Halioglobus japonicus: one gene and its partner. The protein of the gene in region 1 interacts with the protein of each later gene in a pairwise test. Links are inferred from orthologs where the notes say so. Each region holds a gene or a part of one and is shown in the gene's direction. Other genes may lie near its edges.

Region 1 (3,255 bases):
AAGGCATTTAAAGAGAAGGTGAACCCTGAGAAGGCCTACCCGCTGGAAGAAGCGGTAAGCCTGCTGAAGGAGCTCGCCACTGCCAAGTTCAACGAGACCGTTGAAGTGGCCGTAAACCTGGGCATCGATGCCCGTAAATCTGACCAGGCTGTTCGCGGCGCAACCACTCTGCCTAACGGCACTGGTTCCGACGTACGCGTTGCGGTTTTCACCCAGGGTGAAGCTGCTGAGAAAGCCAAGGCCGCCGGCGCTGACCTGGTAGGCATGGAAGACCTGGCGGAACAGATCAAGGGCGGCATGATGGACTTCGACGTTGTCATCGCCTCTCCCGACGCGATGCGCGTTGTTGGTCAGCTGGGCCAGGTACTGGGTCCTCGCGGCCTGATGCCCAACCCCAAGACTGGCACCGTAACTCCCGATGTGGAAACTGCGGTTAACAACGCCAAGGCTGGTCAGGTGCGCTACCGCACCGACAAGAACGGCATTGTTCACGGCGGTATCGGCAAGATCGATTTCGACCTGGATGCCATTCGCGGCAACCTCGAAGCTGTACTGGCTGACCTGAAGAAGGCCAAGCCTGCCGCTGCCAAGGGCGTCTACATGAAGAAAATCAGCCTGAGCACCACTATGGGCCCGGGCATCACCATCGACCAGGGGTCGTTGGAGTCGTAATTGTTGAGCTGCCCCCACAAGGGGCGGCTCCTCAAAGCTTTCCCAGGGAAGGGAAAGCGGTAGGTCGGTGAAAACCCACAGGTTGGATCCGATCCACTTTGAGGTCTTTGGACAAGGCGGGGCGCAAGCCCACTAGCTGAGAACTAAAGGCCATCAAAGACCGTAGGTGCCAATGCTGATGCGGTTTATCAGTGGCGGTTTAATTGAGGCGAGTTGTATCAACGCCAAAGCCTACGCAGATGGTGAAAGTGTTCACCACGCGAGCAGTACTCACATAGGTTTGTGAGTACCAATGTAAAGCAACCCAGGAGTATATCCAGTGGCAATTGGACTCGAAGACAAGAAAGCGATCGTAGCTGAAGTTAACGAGACAGCCACCAGTGCACTGTCCCTCGTTATCGCGGATGCCCGCGGTGTACAGGTAGACAGCATGACTGCTCTGCGCAAAGAAGCGCGCGAAAACCAGGTGACCCTGCGTGTAGTACGCAACACCCTGGCCAAGCGGGCTCTGGAAGGTACCGAATACGAGTGCGTTAACGACACTCTCGCCGGTCCCTCCCTGTTTGGTTTTTCTATGGAAGACCCGGGCGCAGCGGCACGACTCTTCAAGGACTTCGCGAAAGACAACGAAGAATTTGAAGTAAAGGCATTGGCGGTAAGTGGCCAGATGCTGGGTGCTGAGCAATTGGATGTTCTGGCTAAGCTGCCGACCCGCGACCAGGCACTCTCAATGCTGATGAGTGTTATGCAAGCGCCGGCAACCAAGCTGGTACAGACCATGAACGAAGTACCTGGAAAACTGGTTCGCACACTCGCTGCAGTACGCGATCAGAAGGAAGCGGCGGCGTAAGCCCCATTTCCCGAAATTTTTATCAGCTAGATAGGAGACGAAAGTCATGTCTAAAGAAGACATTTTGAATGCAATTGCAGAAATGAGCGTAATGGAAGTCGTTGAGCTCATCGAAGCAATGGAAGAGAAGTTTGGTGTAACCGCTGCTGCAGCTGTTGCTGCTGCACCGGCTGCTGCTGGCGGCGACGCTGGCGCGGCTGCAGAAGAGAAGACTGAGTTCGATGTAGTTCTGACTTCTGCTGGTGACAAGAAAGTTAACGTCATCAAGGTAGTACGTGCAGTAACTGGTCTTGGCCTGAAAGAAGCCAAAGGCCTGGTTGACGGCGCTCCTTCCCCCATCAAGGAAGGTGCTTCCAAGGAAGAAGCCGAAGACATCAAGAAGCAGCTGGAAGAAGCCGGCGGCGCTGCAGAACTCAAGTAAGTTCTGCAATCGTCCGCACCGCCCTCGGGCGGCCGGACAAGGACAAGGCTGGTGGAGCGAAAGCCCACCGGCCTTTTCCCGCTTAATGCGGGCAGATTTTTGAAGTCAGAAAATGGGGGCAGGCCTCAATTCCAGGCTCAAAAATGGACCGCAAAAGCTTGAATGAAGAAAAAGGGGTCTGTCCCCTTTACATCAACATGCTGGGGAGTACTGATGGCATACTCGTACACTGAGAAAAAGCGTATTCGCAAAGATTTCGGCATGCTGCCGAAGGTAATGGATGTACCTTACCTGCTTGCGATTCAACTCGATTCATACCGTAAATTTACCCAGCAGGGTGTTCCACTGGATAAGCGCGGCGCCTATGGCTTGCACGCGGCTTTTAAATCCGTATTCCCCATTGTCAGCTACTCCGGTAACGCTGCCCTGGAATACGTCGATTACGCATTGGGCACGCCTGTCTTTGACGTCAACGAATGTCAGCTGCGCGGTGTGACCTACTCCTGCTCCCTGCGGGTGAAAGTGCGCCTGATCATCTACGATAAGGATTCGTCCAACAAGACCATCAAGGACATCAAGGAACAGGAAGTCTACATGGGGGAGATCCCCCTGATGACCGACAACGGTACCTTCGTCATCAACGGTACCGAGCGTGTAATCGTGTCCCAGCTGCACCGTTCCCCGGGTGTATTCTTCGACCATGACAAGGGCAAGACCCACTCCTCCGGCAAGCTGCTGTACAGCGCCCGGGTGATTCCCTACCGTGGCTCATGGCTGGACTTCGAGTTTGACCCCAAGGATCTGGTATACGTACGTATCGACCGTCGCCGTAAGCTGCCTGCCACCGTGCTGCTGCGCGCGCTGGGTTACCAGTCAGAGGAAATCCTCGACATGTTCTACGATGTAAATACCTTCCACTCCGACGGCGAAGGTAATTACACAATCACCCTGATTCCCGAGCGTCTGCGCGGCGACGTTGCTGCGTTCGACATCAAGGCTGGCAAAAAGGTTGTGGTTGAACAGGGCCGTCGTATTACCGCCCGCCACATTCGCGAGCTGGAAAAAGCCAACGTTACAGAACTGGAAGTCCCCGGCGATTATCTCAATGGCCGCGCCCTGGCCAAGAACATCGTTGACGAGAAGTCCGGTGAAATTCTGGTTGAATGTAACACCGAGCTGACTGAAGAGATTCTGGCCCAGCTGGACGAAGCCGGCGTTAAGGAAATCGAGACTCTGTACACCAATGAGCTGGACTGCGGTCCGTTCATCTCCGACACGCTGCGTCTGGACACCACGCGCAACGAACTGGAAG
Region 2 (3,205 bases), 2.0 Mb from region 1 along the record:
AGCGTCCCCAGGTGGGGCCTGCTGACGCCTATGGACTGCAGGTCTGGCACCGTTTCTTCGGCTGGCTCTGCGGTCGACCGATAAAACTGCATCGGGTGGATTTTACCGGTGAACCGCCGGCTAATCCCGACAAGTATGAGGAGTTGTTCCACTGCCCGGTCTACTACGGTCAGCCCAACGACTTGCTGTATTTTGACAGCGAGTGCCTGGCCTGGCCTGTGGTTCACACTCAGCATTCACTGCGTGAATTCCTACGCACCGCGCCCTATCAAATGCTGATTATGGACAGCCACCCGGGCAGCGATAATTTGTCGGCCCAGGTGCGGGCCATGATTGGCCACGATTTCAGCGCCGGGTTTCCCAGTTTTGAAATGATCTGCAGTGCCCTGGCGATGTCGGCACCCACGCTGCGCCGGCGTCTGAAGCGCGAGGGAACCACATTCCAGCAACTTAAGGATGACGCCCGCTGTGAGGCGGCCAAGCTGTGCCTTAATCGCCACGATCTATCAATTAACGAAGTTGCACTGGAGATGGGGTTTACCGACCCGAGCGCATTCCATCGTTCCTTCAAGAAATGGACAGGGCAGACTCCGGGCCAGTTCCGCGCCACTTTAAAACGCGATTGATGGCCCGTAAACGCGTATAATGCGGGCCTCTTTAGAGGTATTAGCATGATAGTCCAGACCGAAATTGAATCTATTCTTGGCGAGCAGTTCCAGCCCGCTCACCTGCAGGTGGAAAACGAGAGCCATATGCACAGCGTGCCACCGAATTCGGAAACCCACTTCAAGGTTGTCATTGTCACCGACGCTTTTGAAGGTAAGCGTAAAGTGGCCCGGCACCAGCAGGTTTACGGTGCGTTGGCGGCCCAGCTGGAAGGCCCTGTCCACGCGCTCGCCCTGCATACCTATACGGCAGCCGAATGGGCTGAGCGCGAAGGCGCACCGGCGTCCCCCGATTGTCTGGGCGGTTCCAAGGCGGAGGCGCAGTAGGTCGTGGGTGAGTTTGTAGTTGCGGCACTGTACCGATTCGTCACTCTCGAAGACTACCGAGATATGCGCGAACCCCTGCTGGACACCTGTATCCGGCACGGCATTAAAGGCACTTTGCTGCTCGCTGAAGAGGGCATTAACGGCACGATAGCGGGGTCTCGTGAGGGTATCGATGCGGTCCTTGACTACCTGCGCCAGGATCTACGTCTGGCGGCTCTGGAGCACAAAGAGTCGGTGGACGATGTCATGCCGTTCTACCGCATGAAGGTGAAGCTCAAGAAAGAAATTGTGACCATGGGCGTGGACGGTATCGACCCGAATAAAGTAGTCGGCACCTATGTCCAGCCCAAGGACTGGAACGCACTGATCGATGATCCCGATGTGTTGCTAATCGATACTCGCAATGACTACGAGTTTGAAATCGGCACCTTTCGCGGCGCAGTCGATCCCCACACCGACAGTTTCCGTGAGTTTCCCGAGTATGTGCGCAGCCATCTCGATCCATCCAAACAAAAGAAAGTGGCGATGTTCTGCACCGGCGGTATTCGCTGCGAAAAAGCGTCGGCATTCATGCTTCAGGAAGGGTTTGAAGAGGTTTACCACCTCAAGGGCGGTATTCTCAAATATCTCGAGGAAGTGCCGGCCGAAGAGAGTGCCTGGGAAGGCGAATGCTATGTCTTCGACAATCGTGTGGCAGTCAATCGCGAACTGGAAAAGGGCAGCTACGACTTGTGCTTCGGTTGCCGCATGCCCATTACCGATGAAGACAAACACTCGGAGCAATATCGGGCCGGAATATGCTGCCCCCGGTGCGCAGATCGCTTAACGCCAGAGCAAATGGCCCGCTTTGAAGAGCGCCAGAAACAGACACAGCTGGCGGCCGAGCGCGGCGAACGCCATGTCGGTGCCATGCCCCCTGCGCGGCAAATCAACGAAGCGCCAGATTCAGCGGCGAGCGAAAACCTTCTACGGGCACGAAAATGCTGACGCCAGCGCTGTCCCCACGCGAGATGACGCCGGTGAGGCGTGCCTGCCCCTGATCATCAAGTTGAATGACTGCGCCCCCTGAGGCGCCCTTATAGGCCTGGCAATTGCTTGTGCTGGCGCCAGGCTGTTGTGCGGTAATCCGGCAATCGACGTGGTATGTCATTACCTGTCCGTCCTGTCCCAACCCCTCGTCGCCTGAATAACCAGCCATCACCACGGCCCGCGTAGCATCTGCCCGAACCGGGTCTATCGTCAGTCCGCGCACCGTAGTGGCATCGACGGGCCTGGCCAGCTGCAGTACTGCCCAGTCGGCATGCATATCGCCGCCGGTATCCAGTCGTCGTGCCTCGAGGGTGATCGGCTGGTGACTATTCGGCAGAAGGGTGAACAGAATGGGCCGGCTGAGGTCCTGGTAGTACTCCAGACAGTGCCAGGCGGTGACGACAATATCTGCGCGTCGGCTGTCCGGCGCGCTGGCCACTAGGGTGCCACTGCAGTCTTCGCGCTTGTGACGACGATAGCCATTTTCGACGCGGCTGCCCGGAACCTCGAGTTTACCCACGGCCTGGAGCCATGCCGGTGACGCTGTGGAATAGGCGAGGCGTTGCTCTGCCTGGGCAGGCAGTGCCAGGCACATTGCAGTGAACAGCGAGGGCAGGGTGATACAACGCACGGGAAATACTTGCTCCGGGTTTAATGCATGAGTCCAGTCGAGCTTGGCGCTGGCACGGCGCGGCCCTAGGATGAAGTGATACTAGAGAAACAGGCATCGCCGGTAAAGGACCCAAAGAGACTCACCATGGAGCAACAACAAAACATTGTAGCGCTGGTCACAGGTGCTAGTCGGGGTGCCGGCAAAGGGATTGCGCTGGCGTTAGGCGCTATGGGAGCGACGGTTTACGTTACAGGCCGTTCGCGCGAAGAGGGTTACGCCGCTTTACCCGGCACTGTTGATGCCACTGCGGCAGCGGTTACTGGTGCCGGTGGGACGGGCGTCGCGGCTTACTGTGATCACGCCGACGATGCGCAGGTTGAGGCGTTGCTGGCGCGTATCGACGATGAGCAGGGCAAGCTCGATATTCTGGTGAACAATGCCACCGCATTACACGATGCCCTGACTGAGGCCGGACCCTTCTGGGAAAAACCACTGGCCCTGACCGAGATCTGGAATGTGGGCATGCGATCGCACTACACCACCACTTATTTCGCAGCCCCGCTGTTGCTCA

The links.
Region 2: the proteins of rplL (region 1) and trhO interact in binary tests that used the Escherichia coli proteins (3 or more experiments, as listed by UniProt). The link is inferred for Halioglobus japonicus from one-to-one orthologs.

Annotation. Positions count from the first base shown.
Region 1 is NZ_CP019450.1:4,024,789-4,028,043, reverse strand. What follows is about bases 322-3,255. They hold rplL (50S ribosomal protein L7/L12), read left to right. Parts: upstream 322-1,568; coding sequence 1,569-1,943; downstream 1,944-3,255. Other genes in these bases: rpoB (DNA-directed RNA polymerase subunit beta), read left to right, coding at 2,157-3,255; rplJ (50S ribosomal protein L10), read left to right, coding at 992-1,522; rplA (50S ribosomal protein L1), read left to right, coding at 322-672. Outside these bases: more of rplA, read left to right, coding at 1-321. UniProt on the Escherichia coli protein: The binding site for several of the GTPase factors involved in protein synthesis (IF-2, EF-Tu, EF-G and RF3). Is thus essential for accurate translation.
Region 2 is NZ_CP019450.1:2,011,054-2,014,258, forward strand. The notes cover bases 104-2,987. They hold trhO (oxygen-dependent tRNA uridine(34) hydroxylase TrhO), read left to right. Parts: upstream 104-995; coding sequence 996-1,979; downstream 1,980-2,987. Other genes in these bases: BST95_RS09450 (AraC family transcriptional regulator), read left to right, coding at 104-626; BST95_RS09455 (BolA family protein), read left to right, coding at 672-992; BST95_RS09465 (trypsin-like serine peptidase), read right to left, coding at 1,921-2,652; BST95_RS09470 (SDR family NAD(P)-dependent oxidoreductase), read left to right, coding at 2,779-2,987. Also shown: more of BST95_RS09450, read left to right, coding at 1-103; more of BST95_RS09470, read left to right, coding at 2,988-3,205. UniProt on the Escherichia coli protein: Catalyzes oxygen-dependent 5-hydroxyuridine (ho5U) modification at position 34 in tRNAs, the first step in 5-carboxymethoxyuridine (cmo5U) biosynthesis.